DNA from 2 places in the Amphibiibacter pelophylacis genome. Region 2 is predicted to be linked to the other one. Evidence: predicted binding sites of a transcription regulator. Region 2 holds the regulator's gene; the other holds the start of a gene.

Region 1 (7,680 bases), on a different contig from region 2:
TGCCTCTTCTGACGACCGTGCTGGGTCTGGCGCAGCGCCTGCGACGCGAGCGCTTTCTGCTGGCCCTGCTGCTGCCCGCCGTGCTCTGGGCGCTGGTGCACCCGCACGATGCGCTGAACTACCCGCAGGCCATAGACTGGCCCACGCTGGCCACCCTGGCCGCCCTGCTGGCCCTGACGCAGGGGCTGCAGTCCAGCGGCGCGCTGGCCCCGCTGGCGCTGCGCCTGATGCACCACCTGGACAGTCCGCGCCGCCTGGCGCTCTTCCTGGTGCTGGCGGCGGCGGCGCTGTCCACCGTGCTGACCAACGACGTGGCCCTGTTCATCACCGTGCCGCTGACCCTGACGCTGCGCGGTCGCGCCGACCTTCCTGTGGCGCGGCTGGTGATTTTCCAGGCCATGGCGGTCAACGCCGGATCGCTGCTCAGCCCCATCGGCAATCCGCAGAACATCCTGCTGTGGCAGCAGTCGGGGCTGAGCCCCGCCGCCTTCGTGGCCCAGATGGCACCGCTGGCGCTGGCCAGCCTGGCCACGCTGCTGGCGCTGACGGCCGCCGTGTTCTCCGGCCAGCCCTGCGCGCCCGCGCCAGACGCCGGGCGCAGCGCCACGGACCGGCCGCTGCTGGCCCTGTCCTGCGCGCTGTATGGGCTGTTTCTGCTGGCGCTGCACCTGCAGCAGCCGCTGGCGGGCCTGGCGCTGACGCTGGCCGGGCTGGCGGCACTGCGCTGGCGCCTGCTGCTCAAGGTGGACTGGCCGCTGCTGGCAGTGTTCGCGCTGATGTTCATCGACATCCAGCTGCTGGCCTCGCTGCCGCTGATCAACACCGCCCTGACGGAACTGGCCGGCGCGGGCGAAACCGTCCGCTATCTGGGCGCGGTGGGGCTGTCGCAGCTCATCAGCAACGTGCCAGCAACCATGCTCTTGCTGCACAGCCAGCCGCCCGGCGCGCTGCTGGCCTACGCCGTCAACGTGGGGGGGTACGGCTTCGTGCTGGGCTCGCTGGCCAATCTGATCGCCCTGCGCCAGCTGGGGGCGGAGGGCCGCTGGGGCGCTTTCCATGCCTGGTCCGTGCCGCTGCTGGGTCTGAATCTGCTGCTGGGATGGCTGCTGCTGCGCGTCTGGCCCGGGCTGGCCTGAAGGGCGCACAGCCACACCGGCGTAGTCAGTCCAGCTGGATCACGCCAAACGAAAAGCCGCTGACGGCCTCGACCGCGCCGCGCCAGTACACGCCGTCGTCGGAGGGCACCGACTGGCCGCTGGCGGTGTAAAAGCGCGCATTCTTCAGGTGGATGAAGTTGGGCGCCCCGGCCGGGCTGGCATTGCCGCCGGACTGCTGGATGAAGCGCTCCACGCCTTCGACCGCGCTGTTGTGGTGCAGGTACTGGGCAAAACTGACGATTTCGCCCGACACCAGGAAGCCGTCGACCAGCAGGGTCACGCCCTGTTCCAGCGGCCTGTCCATTTCGGCAGCAGCAATCAGCGTCATCAGCAGGGCGTCTTTCATGGGGGTTCCTTGGCCGGTTCAGGCGGGGTTTGTGGCTCTGGCGCACGCCAGAGCATCTTCAACCCATTCTGGCGAACCGGACCGCTCCAGTCCGCTGGATCAGACCGGGCTTACACCCTCATTTCAGTCTTGCAGCGTTCTGCCACGACGCGGCGAAAACACCTTTTCCGATTTAGGTGATTTCCCTGATTTAAGTCCTGAAACATCGCCAAGAGTTTGATTCTTTTGAAAAAACCCTGAAAAAAGCCTTGACGCTCTGCCGGGCCACCGGTATCCTTCGGCCTGTTTTTGCGATCCCGCTTTGTCTCTTTTATACAACGACACGACGATGCCCCCACACGCACGCCGCTTTGCTCCCCAGTTTCTTGTCTGCGCCTGTCTGGCCCTGTCGATCCATGCAGCCCACGCCGCTCCGGCTGACGGCAGCGCAGGTGGCCCGCCCCCCGATCAGGGCGACGCCATGATGCAGATGCTCCGCCAGCACAGCCTGGGCGACATCATCCAGAACATCTCCCCCGCCGAAATCACCAGCAACCTGCGCGACAAGGCCTCGTCCATGATCGACACCGCGCTGGATTACCTGGGCGTTCCCTACCGCTACGGCGGCACCACGGCGCGCGGCTTTGACTGCAGCGGCTTCACCCGCTATGTCTTCGAGAAGACCCTGGGCATCACCATTCCGCGCACAGCCGCCGAGCAGGCCCACTACGCCGGTTTCCTGAAAGTCGACCGCAGCGACCTGCAGCCCGGCGATCTGGTGTTTTTCAACACCATGCGCCGCGATTTCTCGCACGTCGGGATCTATCTGGGTGACGGCAAGTTTGTGCACAGCCCGCGCACGGGTTCGGTGGTTCGCGTGGACCGCATCGCCAACTCTTACTGGAGCGCCCGTTTTGACGGCGCCCGCCGCGCCACGCAGATGCGCACCGCTTCAGCCTCGGCCCCGGACGACATCGCCGCCTTCGCGTCGCGCTGAAGAGCCGGTCTGCTCCCCCGAAACAGCGGCCAGTCGGCCGCTGTTTTTTTTCGATCTACCCCCGGCCCGGGGCCTCAAGTCTGCCGAACGGCCGCCGATAACTGCCCAGGGGCTCCACGTTTGGACGGAGCGCCATCACAGAATCACCTGGAGGGCGACATGGCAACCGGTTCATTTTCATTCGCAGGCATCGGCTCGGGGCTGGACGTCAGCAGCATGATCTCCCAGCTGCGGGCGGTGGATCTGCAGGCGCTCAAGCCGCTGCAGACCACGGCCAGCAAGCTCAATGCCCAGCTGTCCAGCGTCGGGCTGATGAAGAGCTATGTCACCAACATCCGCGACGCCGCGCAGGCGCTGAGCAAGCCCGAGCTGTGGGCCAACACCACATCGACCAGCAGCGATGAGAAAACGCTCAAGGTCACGTCCAGTTCGGGCGCGGTGCCGGGCAATTTCTCGGTCTCGGTCGAGCAGCTGGCCAAACCGCAGACCGCACAGTCGGCCCTGATCGCCAAGGACCAGACCTTCAGCGTGGGCGAAATCACCATCAAGTCGGGCAGCAAGAGTCCGGTGACGCTGAACCTGGGGTCAGACAGCGCCAGCCTGGAATCCGTGGCGCGCAAGATCAACGACGCCAAGGCGGGCGTCACCGCCACCGTGATCAGCGGCGAACAGGGCAAGACCCTGGTCTACCAGTCGGCCGACGGTGGCGCCAGCAACACCTTCTCGGTGGACATCACCGACAACAGCGCCAGCAAGGCGGCGGTGGCGAACATCTCATTCAATATGTCTTTTGGCGCCAGCCAGGCGGCGATGGCTGAAACGGCCAAAGGCCAGGACGCCAAAGCCACCATCAACGGCGTGGCCGTCACCAGCAGCAGCAACACCTTCAAGAGCGTGATGCAGAACGTGGACATCACGGTCAGCGCGCTCACCGAAGCGAACAAACCCGTGCAGGTCAGCGTGGCCAACAGCAGTGACGAGCTGATGAAGGCCATGGACAACTTCGTGAAGGTCTACAACGACTACTCGAAATTTGTAAAAGACCAGACCAAATACGACGCGGCCACCAAAAAAGGCGGTGCCCTGCAGGGCGATTCGGCCACCATTGGCCTGCAGCGCCAGATGCGCCAGGCGCTGACAGGCGGCACCACCATCGACGGCAGCCTGCAGCTGGCCAGCAGCTTTGGCCTGTCGGTCGGCAGCGACGGCGTGCTCAGCCTGGACAAAAGCAAATTCACCAAGGCGCTCCAGGACAACCCGGCCGCACTGCAGAAGGCCTTCTCGACGGCCGGTGATGCCAACGGCAATGGCATCGGCATCATGGCGCGCATGGCCCAGACCACCAAAGCCGTTCTGGACACCGGCGGGCTGCTGGACAACCGCACCGAAGGGCTGAACAAGCTGATCAAAAGCAACCAGGCCAATCAGGACAAAGTCACCGAGCGGGCTGACAGCAATGCCGCCCGTCTGCAGACCCAGTTCCAGCGTCTGGACACGATTGCGTCCAAGAACAATGCGCTGCAAAGCTATGTCACGACGCAGCTGGCCGCACTGAACCGCTACGCCTGACCAGCCAGACGCGGCTGGCGCGCCGCTTGCCGGTTCAGCCCGGGCGGCGTGCCGGAACCGGCATCACGGTGTGGCGTACGTCGCCGCACTGGGCGCGGTGGCGCAGGGCGTGATCCATCAGGACAATGGCCAGCAGCGCCTCGGCGATGGGCGTGGCGCGGATGCCCACGCAGGGGTCGTGGCGGCCCTTGGTCACGACGGTGGTCGGTTCGCCGTCGCGGGTGACCGAGCGGCGCTCGAGGCTGATCGAGCTGGTCGGCTTGATGGCCAGGGACACGCGGATGTCCTGCCCCGATGACACGCCACCCAGCACCCCGCCCGCGTGGTTGCTGACAAAGCCCTCGGGCGTCATTTCGTCGCCGTGCTCGCTGCCTTTTTGTGCGACGCTGGCGAAGCCGTCACCGATCTCCACGCCTTTGACGGCGTTCAGGCCCATCATGGCGTGCGCGATGTCGGCATCCAGGCGGTCGTAAATCGGCTCGCCCCAGCCGGGCGGCACGCCGGTGGCCAGCACCTCGATGCGCGCGCCCACCGAATCGCCCTTGAGCGCCCGGATGTCTTCCTCCAGCTGCGCGATCAGGCTGGCGTTGGCCGCGAAGAAGGGGTTGTTGGCGATGTGTTCAAAGCCCTCGAAAGGGATGACGCGCGCGCCCATCTGCGACATCCAGCCCGTGATGCGCACGCCCGCGTGCTCCAGCAGCCATTTGCGCGCCACAGCGCCAGCGGCCACCGTGGGCGCGGTCAGCCGCGCCGACGAGCGCCCGCCACCGCGCGGATCGCGCACGCCGTATTTGCGGAAGTAGCTGTAATCGGCGTGACCGGGGCGGAAGGTGTCCAGCAGGTTGCCGTAATCCTTGCTGCGCTGGTCGGTGTTGCGGATCAGCAGCGCGATGGGCGCGCCGGTGGTCAGGCCCTCGTACAGGCCGGAGAGGATTTCTACCCGGTCCGCCTCGCTGCGCTGCGTGACCACGCTGCTGGTGCCGGGGCGGCGGCGGTCCAGGTCGTGCTGGATGTCGTCCGCCGACAGCATCAGCCCGGGCGGGCAGCCGTCGATGACGCAGCCGATGGCCGGGCCGTGGCTTTCGCCGAAGTTGGTGACGCGAAACAGTTCGCCCAGGGTGTTGGCCGACATACCGCGCCCCTTACCAGAAACGCCACCAGGGGCGGCTGTTTTCGATCAGGCCGGCCGGCTGGCGGCTCAGGTACTCGCTGTTCGGGAAGCTGGCCTTGAGCACGCGCAGCGTGTCCGACTGCAGATCGTTCAGGCCCATGTGGCCGTAGGCCTGCGCCAGCACCCACAGCGCCGCCTCGTTGGCGGGCGTGTTGGGGAACTCGCGGATGACCTCCTGCGAGCGGTTGACCGCCGCCTGGTAGGCACCGCGCTGGAAGTAGAAATCGGCCACGTCCAGCTCATTGCGCGCCAGCGCGTTGACGATGTAGGCCATGCGCTGCCGCGAATCGGGCGCGTACTTCGAATTGGGAAAGGCGCTGACCAGCTGCGCGAAAGCCTTGTAGGAATCGCGCGCCGACTGCTGGTCGCGCTCGGCCAGATCCTGGCCCGTCAGGCGGCCAAAAAAGCCCTGGTTGCCGATGAAGCTGATCACGCCCTTCAGATAAAAGGCGTAATCCAGCGCCGGGCTGGACGGGTTGTAGCGGATGAAACGGTCCAGCGTGGTCAGGGCCAGCACCTTATCGCCATTTTTGTAATAGGCGTAAGCCAGATCCAGCTGCACCTGCTGGCCCAGGGCTGATCCGGCCGTGCGGCCTTCCAGCGCTTCCAGCGCCTTGACGGCCTGGGTGTAATTGCCGTCAGACAGCGACGACTGGCCTTCGCTCAGGACCTGGCCATTGCTTTTGCCCGCGAATTCGTCGGTGCTGGCGCAGGCCGACAGCAGCAGGGCCGCCGACAGCGCCAGGGCAGCGGCAGACCGGTGGCGGGCCGGGACAACGGGAGTGTTCAGTTGGGTCATGGTGGGCAATATCTGGGAGAATCGGCGGTTTTGGAAGGCCGGATGGCGCATTATAGGGAAGCCCCTGGTCCGCGCCGCTCCCCCTTTGAGACAGGCATAGCGCCAGGGTTCACATGACAGCCGGGAATGACACGACAGCCGCCACCACGCTGGCCACAGAAATCGGCATGGACGCCCACAACCAGCGCCTGGACCGCGTGCTGGTGCAGCTGGCGCCGGAGTTCTCGCGCAACCACCTGCAAAGCCTGATCGAGCGCGGCTGCGTGCTGCTGGATGGTGTGGCGCAGGGCTCGGCCTCGAAGCGCGTGCGCATGGGTCAGCAGCTGCAGGTGACGCTGCTGCCCACCGCGCAGAGCCTGTCCTTCACGCCCGAAGCCATGGCGCTGCCGATTGTTTTCGAGGACGATCACCTGATGGTCGTCAACAAGCCGGTGGGCCTGGTCGTCCACCCGGCGGCGGGCAACTGGTCGGGCACGCTGCTTAACGGCCTGCTGGCCCACCACGCGGTCGCGCAGCACCTGCCGCGCGCCGGGCTGGTCCACCGCCTGGACAAAGACACCTCCGGACTGATGGTCGTGGCCAAGACGCTGGAAACGCACACCGCGCTGGCGCGCCAAATCGCCGCCCGCGAGGTCCACCGCCAGTATCTGGCCCTGATTCTGGGCTGGCTGCCGCCTGCGCCTTTGAGCATTTCCGCGCCCATTGGGCGCGATCCGCGCGCGCGCATCCGCATGGCGGTGACCACGCGCGGCGGCAAACCCGCCCGCACCCACGTGCAGGTGCTGCAGCAGGCGCTGCTGCCCATCGCGGGGAGCAAAATCCCGCAGCGCGTCAGCCGCGTGCGCTGTGTGCTCGACACCGGGCGCACGCACCAGATCCGCGTCCACCTGAGCCACAAGGGCTGGCCGCTGGTCGGCGACGCGCTCTATGGCGGCAAGGCCCTGCCCGGGCTGGAACGCCAGGGCCTGCACGCCCACCGCCTGGAGTTCACCCACCCCGCCACCGGAGCGCCGCTGGCCTTCGAAGCCGACTGGCCGCAGGACCTGTCGGATTTCTGGGCGCAGTGCGAAATCACCCTGGACGCCACCGAAGACGCCCTGACCCGCCTTGATCTGGCCGACGACGACGAAATCGACGACGACTGGGACGACGACCTGGACGGCGCCGAAAGCGTCTGGGTGCGCGGCTGAAATCCACTTCGGATTGAAATGGACACTTGAAAAGGTCCGCCGTGCCCCTATAATCCATTTCCGTTAGCACTCGCATTCAGTGAGTGCTAACAGCGAACTACCCGGCCGGGCCTCTGGCCTGGTCTCCCTCTCCGGCCTCTGCGCCGGCCTGCAACGCACTTAGGAGCACCCCCATGAAACTGCGTCCCCTGCACGACCGCGTGATCGTCAAACGCCTGGAACAGGAAACCAAAACCAACTCCGGCATCATCATCCCCGACAACGCCGCCGAGAAGCCTGACCAGGGCGAAGTCCTGGCGGTGGGCCCGGGCAAGCGCAACGACAAGGGCGAGCAGGTCGCCCTGAACGTCCAGGTCGGCGACCGCGTGCTGTTTGGCAAGTACAGCGGCCAGACCGTCAAGGTCGATGGCGACGAACTGCTGGTGATGCGCGAAGAAGACCTCTTCGCCGTGGTCGAGAAGTAATTCCCGCC
Region 2 (7,680 bases):
TCCTGCCATCGTTCTTTTGCGGAAGTCCCCATGCTGTACCACCTGTTTGAATCCCAGCGCGCCATACTCGCCCCGTTTGCCGAGCTGGCGCAGGCCTCGTCCAAGCTGCTCACCCACCCGCTCTCGCCCCTGTCGATGACGATGGCCGCACCCCGGATGGCGGCGGCTTTCCAGGTCCTCAACCGCGTCGCCAAGGATTACGTCAAACCGCGCTTTGAGATCACCGAAGTCCACGCCGCCGGCCGCGATGTGGCCGTGTTCGAAAAACTCGCGCTCGAAAAGCCCTTCTGCCGCCTGCTGCACTTCCAGCGCCTGAGCGAGGACGTCCAGACCCTGCAGGCGCTCAAGACCCAGCCGCGCGTGCTGATCGTGGCGCCGCTGTCGGGCCACCACTCGACGCTGCTGCGCGACACGGTGCGCACCATGCTGCGCGATCACGATGTCTACATCACCGACTGGGTCGATGCACGCATGGTGCCGCTGGACAGTGGTCCCTTCTCGCTGGACGATTACGTGCACTACATCCAGGAGTTCATCCGCTTCCTGGGCGCCGACCAGATTCACGTCATGTCGGTCTGCCAGCCCACCGTGCCCGTGCTGGCCGCCGTGTCACTGATGGCCTCGAGTGGCGAAGCCACGCCGCGCTCGATGATCATGATGGGCGGCCCGATCGACGCCCGCCACACGCCCACAGCCGTCAACGATCTGGCCGTGGGAAAGAGCATCGAGTGGTTCGAGAACAACGTCATCCACAGCGTGCCGCAGAACTTCCCCGGCGCCGGACGCCGCGTCTACCCCGGATTCCTGCAGCACACCGGCTTTGTGGCGATGAACCCCAATCGTCACCTGACCTCGCACTACGATTACTTCAAGGATCTGGTGCGCGGCGACGAAAGCAGCGCCGAGAGCCACCGCAAGTTCTACGACGAATACAACGCCGTGCTGGATCTGCCGGCCGAGTTCTATCTGGACACCATCCGCGTCGTTTTCCAGGATTTCGACCTGGTCAACAAGCGCTGGAAGGTCGCGGGCCAGCTGGTCCGCCCGCAGGACATCACGCGCACCGCGCTGCTGACCGTCGAGGGCGAACTGGACGACATCGCCGGTCCCGGCCAGACCCACGCTGCGCACGATCTGTGCGAAGGCATGGCGGCGAAGAACAAGCAGCGCTACGACGTGATGGGCGCGGGCCACTACGGGATTTTCTCCGGCCGCCGCTGGCGCGAGCATGTTTACCCCGTCATCACCGACTTTATCGCGGGCCTGCAGCCCAAGGCGGCACCGGCCGCGACTGTGGCCCCTGCCACCGAGGCGGCTCCAAAAGCTGCGGCCAAACCGGTCGTCAAAGCAGCTCCTGCCCCGGTCACTGCCGCTGCAGCCGCGGCCCTGGCCCCGGCCAAGGCCGTGGTGAAAAAGGCGCCCACGATCGCAGCACCGAAAGTGACCGCGCCCAAAGCAGCAGCGCCCAAAATCGCAGCACCCAAATCAGCAGTCGTGAAACCCGCTGAAGCCAAGGTCGCGCCAAAGGCCGCACCAGCGCCTGCCCTGACCCCGGCAGAACCCAAGGCCGTCGCCCAACCGGTCGTACCGCCTGCTGCCCAAACCGTCGCCAAAGCAGCCCCTGCTACCGTGGCCCCGGCGCCCGCCCAGGCCGCTGCTCCGGTGGATCTGGTGAGCGCTGCGCAGGCGGCTGAGCCGGTAGCCGTGAAGCCGCAGGTGGCTCAACCTGTCGCGGCCCAAACCGCCGCAAAGCCGTCCGCTGCGCCGAAAAAACCCGCGTAAAGCGCAAGCCCTCAGCGACAGCCCGCCCAAGGTTCAGGCCTTCGGCGGGCTTTTTCATGGGCCTCAAGCTGCAGACAAAAAGACCGAAAACCCTCGCCTCATCGCCTGACTGCGCCGCATCGACCTCACGCACACTGTTTCCAGTACCCCGGGTCCGTCGTCCCGGGACAGCAGTCCGGTGAGGAAACCATGTCGATCAAACGCTTTATTGCCCGCACGTCGCGCGATGCGCTGAAACTGGTCCGTGAAGAGCTGGGCGAAGACGCCGTCATCATGGCCACGCAGCCCTGCCCGCAGGGCGTGGAGCTGGTCGCCATGAGCGCGGAATCTGCGCAGGAATGGCACAGCCGCTGGGCCAGCGCCCCAGCCATTTCGGCCAGCACCGCGCCCGCCGCCCCGGTTCAGACCGTCGAAGCCGCCCCGGCCGATGACGGCATGAGCACGCTCTCCTTCCAGGACTATGTGCGCGAGCGCATGCTGCGCCGCCGCGCTGCGCAAGCCAAGGCCGCCCAGGAAGAGGCGCAGACTCGCGCCCGTGCCCAGGACCAGGCCCGCTACGCCCCGGCCGCGACCCAGGCGGCGCCCCTGCGCACTGTGGACGACCCCGCTTTCCCCGCTGCGGCCGCCGAGCTGGTGGCCGCGCTGGCCGCAGCCGAAGCGCAGGTGCAGGCGCAGGCGCCGCTGCAGAATCCCCTCCAGGCTGCCGCTCCTGTGCAACGCCCCGCCGCCAAACCCGCGCCGCAGCCTGCCGCAGCACGCACCTTCAGTGCGGCCAGCGAAATCCCGCCCGCGCAGCCCGCGTTTTCGGCCGCTGCCGCCGACGCCAGCCCGCAGGCGCAGCGCGCCGTGATGCGCGAGCTGGGCTCGATGAAACAGCTCATCGAAGACCGCTTTGAGACCCTGGCCTTCCTGGAGCGCCTGCGCTGCCAGCCGCACCAGGGCGAATTCACCCGCCGCATGATGGAGCGCGGCTTCTCCAGCCCGCTGGTGCGTGCCATGGTCGAGGCCATGCCCGCCGATCTGGACAGCGACAGCGTGGACCGCTGGGCCAGCGCCCAGCTGCTGCAGCACCTGCTGACCGGCTGGGACGACGCCCCACTGGAGGACGATGGCGGCATCTACGCCATGATAGGCAGCACTGGCGTGGGCAAGACCACGACCACGGCCAAGCTGGCCGCCGCCTTCGCCATGAAGCACGGCACCGCCGGGCTGGGCCTGATCACCCTGGACGCCTACCGCCTGGGCGCGCAGGAGCAATTGCGCGCCTACGGCCGCATCCTGGGCGTTCCGGTGCACACGGCGCACGACAGATCGTCTCTGGAAGATCTGCTGACGCTGCTGTCGGGCAAGCGCATGGTGCTGATCGACACGGCCGGCATGGCCCAGCGCGATCACCGCACCCGCGAGCTGCTGGACATGGTCACCCGCCCCGACATCCGCCACGTGCTGGTGCTCAACGCCTCGGCGCAGGGCGACACACTGGAAGATGTCACCGTGGCCTACAGCGGCCACAGCTGCCACGGCGTGATCCTGTCCAAGGTGGACGAAACGCTCAAGCTCGGCCCGGCGCTGGACGTGGCGCTGCGCCACCGCCTGCGCGTGGTCGGCGTGGCCAACGGCCAGCGCGTGCCCGAGGACTGGCACCGCCTGTCGCCGCAGGCGCTGGTTCAGCGCGCCATGAGCACCGTCAGCGCTCCCGCCTTCCGCTTTGGCGAGCGCGACGCCACCATCGCCTTCATGCCACCCCCGGCCCGTCAGGGACGCCCCGGCGTGGCCCTGCACGGCTGAGGTCCCGATGGCACTGCCCACCGCTCCCGCCCCCGATCAGGCCGAAGGCCTGCGCCGCCTGTTCCGCCCGCAGCACCGCGTGTGCTGGATTCCGGTCGTCTCCAACCCCTACGTGGCCAGCCGCCAGCTGCTGGAATCGCTCACCGTCGCCTTCACCCAGCGCAACGAGCGCGTGGTCGTCGTCGATGCCGGGCCGCTGGCGCCCGAGCCCGCCGAGCTGGCCACGGTCAGCCTGGAATGCTGCCTGGAGCCCGTGGCCGACGGGGTCTCCTACCTCGCCGCCCGGGGCCTGCCGCGCCATTTTCTGGATGTGCACGGCGATGCCGTCCACTTCCTGCACGCCATCCAGGCCTGCCTGCCCGAAGACGCCGTGGTGCTGCTGCACGCCAGCGCGCCCGATCTGGTCCGCCTCTTTGCCGGACAGAGCGTGCGCCCGGTGGTGCTGACCGACAGCCGCGTGGACAGCGTGCTGGACGCTTACGCCAGCTTCAAGCTGCTCAACCTGCGCTTGGGCCTGCGCACCTGCGATGTGCTGATCGCCAGCGAGGCCGCTGATCTGGCCGCGCAGACTGCGGCGCATGCGCAGGCCGCTGGCTCGCCGCCCTCGGCCGCGCGCGCCGTGGTGCCGGGTTCGGCCCAGCCCGTGGCCAGCGGGCGCATCGCCACGGCCATGTCCTCGTGCATGACGCACTTTCTGGAAGCCAGCCTGCTGAGCTGCGTGGACGTGCAGCGCGACGCCAGCGGTCACATCAGTGCGACCGCGCTGGATGTCCACCGGGGCACGCCCGCACTGGCCTGGGACGAGGCTTTCACTGCGCTCACGCAGGGGCAGATTCGCGCCTTCCGGGGCGACGAGGCGGCTGCAGCACCGGCCCAGCCGCCCTTGGAGGCGCCCGCTGCGGCCCCGGCGCTGCGCGCCACGGGCCAGCGCATCACCGCCCGCCAGCCGCTGCCGCAGGCCACCGACGGCGTCCCGCCCGACTGGATGGAGAGCCTGCTGGACAGCGGTCCTGTCCAGCCCTCACCCGGGGTGCTGCTGTCCAGCACGCCATGACCGCCCCTTCTTTGCCTGACCCATCCGCAGTACCGGGAGCCGATTTGAACGCCACCCCTTCCAGCGCCACCGCAGTGCCCTCGGCGGCCACCTACACCGCGCAAGGCCGCCTGAACACCAACGCCCTGCTGCGCCAGTACAGCGTGCTGGTGCGACGGCTGGCGCACCAGATGATCGTCAAACTGCCGCCCAATGTGATGCTGGACGATCTCATCCAGGTCGGCATGATCGGCCTGAACGATGCGCTCACCCGCTTCGATCCGGGCCAGGGGGTGCAGTTCGAGACCTTCGCCACCCAGCGCATCCGGGGCGCGATGCTCGACGAGCTGCGCGCCAACGACTGGATGAGCCGGGGCGACCGCAAGCAGCAGCGCAACATCGAAACCGCCGTCCACCGTCTGGAGCAGAAGCTGGGCCGCATGCCGCTGGAGGCCGAGATCGCCGCCGAGCTGGGTCTGTCGCTGACCGATTATCAAGAGATGCTGGGCAAGGTGCGCGGCACGCAGCTGCTGTATCTGGAAGATCTGTCGGGCGACGAGGGCGACGAGAACTACCTCGACCGTCACGTCGTGGACGAAGCCAGCAACCCCTTCCACCGCCTGCAGGACCAGCGCATGCGCCAGGCGCTGGTCGATGCCATCAAGAAGCTGCCCGAGCGCGAGCAGTACATCATGAGCATGTACTACGAGCACGATATGAACCTGAAGGAAATCGCCCTGGTGCTGGGCGTGACCGAATCGCGCGTCTGCCAGCTGCACAGCCAGACCATCACCCGCCTGCGCACCAAGCTGCGCGCCTGGCAGGCCGAGAAGCGCTGAGGGGCGGGGGCTGACGGGCCGCAGCTGTCGCGCGGCAGCGACAGCGTGGCGAGCCGGGGCATAAAGTTCCCGTCAACGGCTGGCGCGTGATATTTTCACGCGAATTCCGCTGACTTCCGCGCTGCCCGCGTCTCCCCCCATGCCCCGAATCTCCCTGAAACCCACCGTTCTGGCACTCGCCAGCCTGGCCGCTCTGGCCCTCGTGCCGCTGCACGCCGCGCAGGCCGAACCGCTGTACCTGATCGGCCTGACCGGCCAATCCAACTCGCTGGGCACGCTGGGCAACACCCCGGCCGCGCTGCCCTCCAGCTTGCGGCTGGGCCAGTTCCCCAGCGAGCAGCCCGGCTGGAAGTATTTCTGGTGGGACAACTTTGCAGGCCCCTCCCCATCGGACGATGCCGCTCTGGGTGGCGCCACGGCCTGGGGCCCCATCGTGGCCCAGCCCAACTACATCTACGTGGGCAAAGGCACCGCGCTGTGGGGCCCCGAAGTGGGTATGGCGCGCTGCGCCCTCGCCCAGGGCTACCGCCAGTTCGGCATCGTCAAGGCCTCGCGCGGCGGGGGCGGTAACGGCCTGTGGGATCCGGATTCGGCCGATCACCACGCCTACACCAAGGTGATCTCCACCTTCCGCACGGCGGTGGGCAAGCTCCCGGCCGGGGTGACCCCGACCTGGTCAGCGCTGATGTACCTGCAGGGCGAATCCAACACCGATGCCGAGGCCAGCCAGACCGCCGTGCGCCTGCAGCGCCTGGTGGATCGTCTGGGCCACGATCTGGGTGCGGCCAAGCCCCTGGTGGCCGTTCTGGGCGAACCCACCCGACCCAAAGGCACCGCCTGGCCCGTGACGGTCGCGCAGTTCCGCGGCCTGGTGCAGCAGCAGCCCCAGCGCTACGCCTGGGTGCCCACGCAGGGCACACCGCTTTGGGATGGCGTGCACTTCAATGCGATCGACCAGCTGGACATCGGCTGCCGCTACGCCCGCGAGCTGGGCCAACTGATGGCCTTCCCCAACAGCGTGCGCTGGCAGAATGCAGCGCCGACCGGTCAGGGCTATTACACCGGTCTGCGCTTTGCGCTGGATGCCGCCGCGCTGACAGTCAGCCAGCGCGAGGCTGCGCCCCAGCGCCTGGTGCTGCTGGACCGCATCCGCCTGATCGGCGGCAGCACGAGCGTGGCTGCCGACACCACGCCCGTGAACGCGCAGATCTGGCAGGAATCCGGCGACGGCCTGCCCCTGCGCCCGGTGGCCACCTCGCAGAACGCCATCGCGCCCGCCGCGCTGATGGATCAGGACATGCCTTTCCTGTTCGCGCCCGACACCTGGCTGGACCGCCAGGCGCGCTACCGCCTGGTGTTTGTGACCGCCCAGGGCCAGCCGGCCTGGGCGCGCTTCCGGGCCAGCCCCGGGGCTGACGGTGCGCTGCAGCTGCTGGGCAAAGGCGGCCGCGTCATCGACAGCGGCTGGCAGCCCAGCGTGCAGATCACCACCGCCGCACCGCCCGAAGGCACGCGCCTGCTGACGCCCTCTGCCCCGCTGGCCACCGGTGGCCACGGCACGTACACCGGCTTTGATCTGGGCCTGGCGGGCGACACCGACGCCAGCACAGCGCCGCGCTGGCGCATCCAGAAGCTGCAGCTGCAGGCGGGCGGTCTGATTCCGGGCGCCACTTTTCCGGCCGCCTACCTGCAGATCAGCCAGGACGCTCAGGGCCTCGTGCCTGTGGCCCGCTCGCTGAACGCCCTGACGCTGGACGGAACGGTGGCGCGCGGTACGCCGGCCACGTTCACCTTCGGCAATGACGCCGTGCTGGACAGCCAGACCCGCTACTTCGTCCACGCCGTCGATGCCAGCGGCCGCGCCACGCCCCTCCGCTTCCTGGTCGAGCAGTCGGACAGCGCAACGCACCGCCTGCGCCTGCCCAGCGGCGACTGGCAATCCAGCCGCTGGCAGGCCGCGCACCGCATCGTGGCGGTTCCGGCGCCCTGACCCACTGCCCCTTGATCCCCTGACCTGAACGCCACGCCGGGGCCGCCACCATTGACGGAACAGCGGAACCCCGGCGCCCGCCCTGATTCAGAACCTGCTGAAGCCTGTCTTCAGCATTTTTTTGCTCCAATCTTATATAAGACATAAGTTGTCTTTGATAGTGGCGTTAGAATGCGGCGATCCGCTTCAGGCGAACCGCTTTCACCCGCAATCGCCCTGAACCGCCCTCTTCCATCCTTCTCTTCCAA

Evidence for each region. The regulator FliA, encoded in region 2, starts transcription of late flagellar genes. The targets are predictions, from matches to a motif close to CTAAAGTTTNNNNNNNNNNNGCCGNTA.
Region 1: the regulator FliA is predicted to act here: its motif matches at 2,553-2,579, upstream of fliD (flagellar filament capping protein FliD).

Annotation. Positions count from the first base shown of each region.
Region 1 covers NZ_JAWDIE010000014.1:28,775-36,454, reverse strand. The annotation lists gene RV045_RS09840 (SLC13 family permease) at 1-1,136, shown strand, start outside; gene RV045_RS09835 (hypothetical protein) at 1,162-1,503, opposite strand; gene RV045_RS09830 (C40 family peptidase) at 1,832-2,479, shown strand; gene fliD (flagellar filament capping protein FliD) at 2,639-4,048, shown strand; gene aroC (chorismate synthase) at 4,083-5,180, opposite strand; gene RV045_RS09815 (outer membrane protein assembly factor BamD) at 5,191-6,018, opposite strand; gene RV045_RS09810 (RluA family pseudouridine synthase) at 6,132-7,208, shown strand; gene groES (co-chaperone GroES) at 7,382-7,672, shown strand.
Region 2 covers NZ_JAWDIE010000004.1:100,097-107,776, forward strand. The annotation lists gene RV045_RS03680 (polyhydroxyalkanoate depolymerase) at 31-1,782, shown strand; gene flhF (flagellar biosynthesis GTPase FlhF) at 1,972-3,570, shown strand; gene RV045_RS03690 (hypothetical protein) at 3,578-4,624, shown strand; gene RV045_RS03695 (RNA polymerase sigma factor FliA) at 4,669-5,442, shown strand; gene RV045_RS03700 (sialate O-acetylesterase) at 5,582-7,432, shown strand.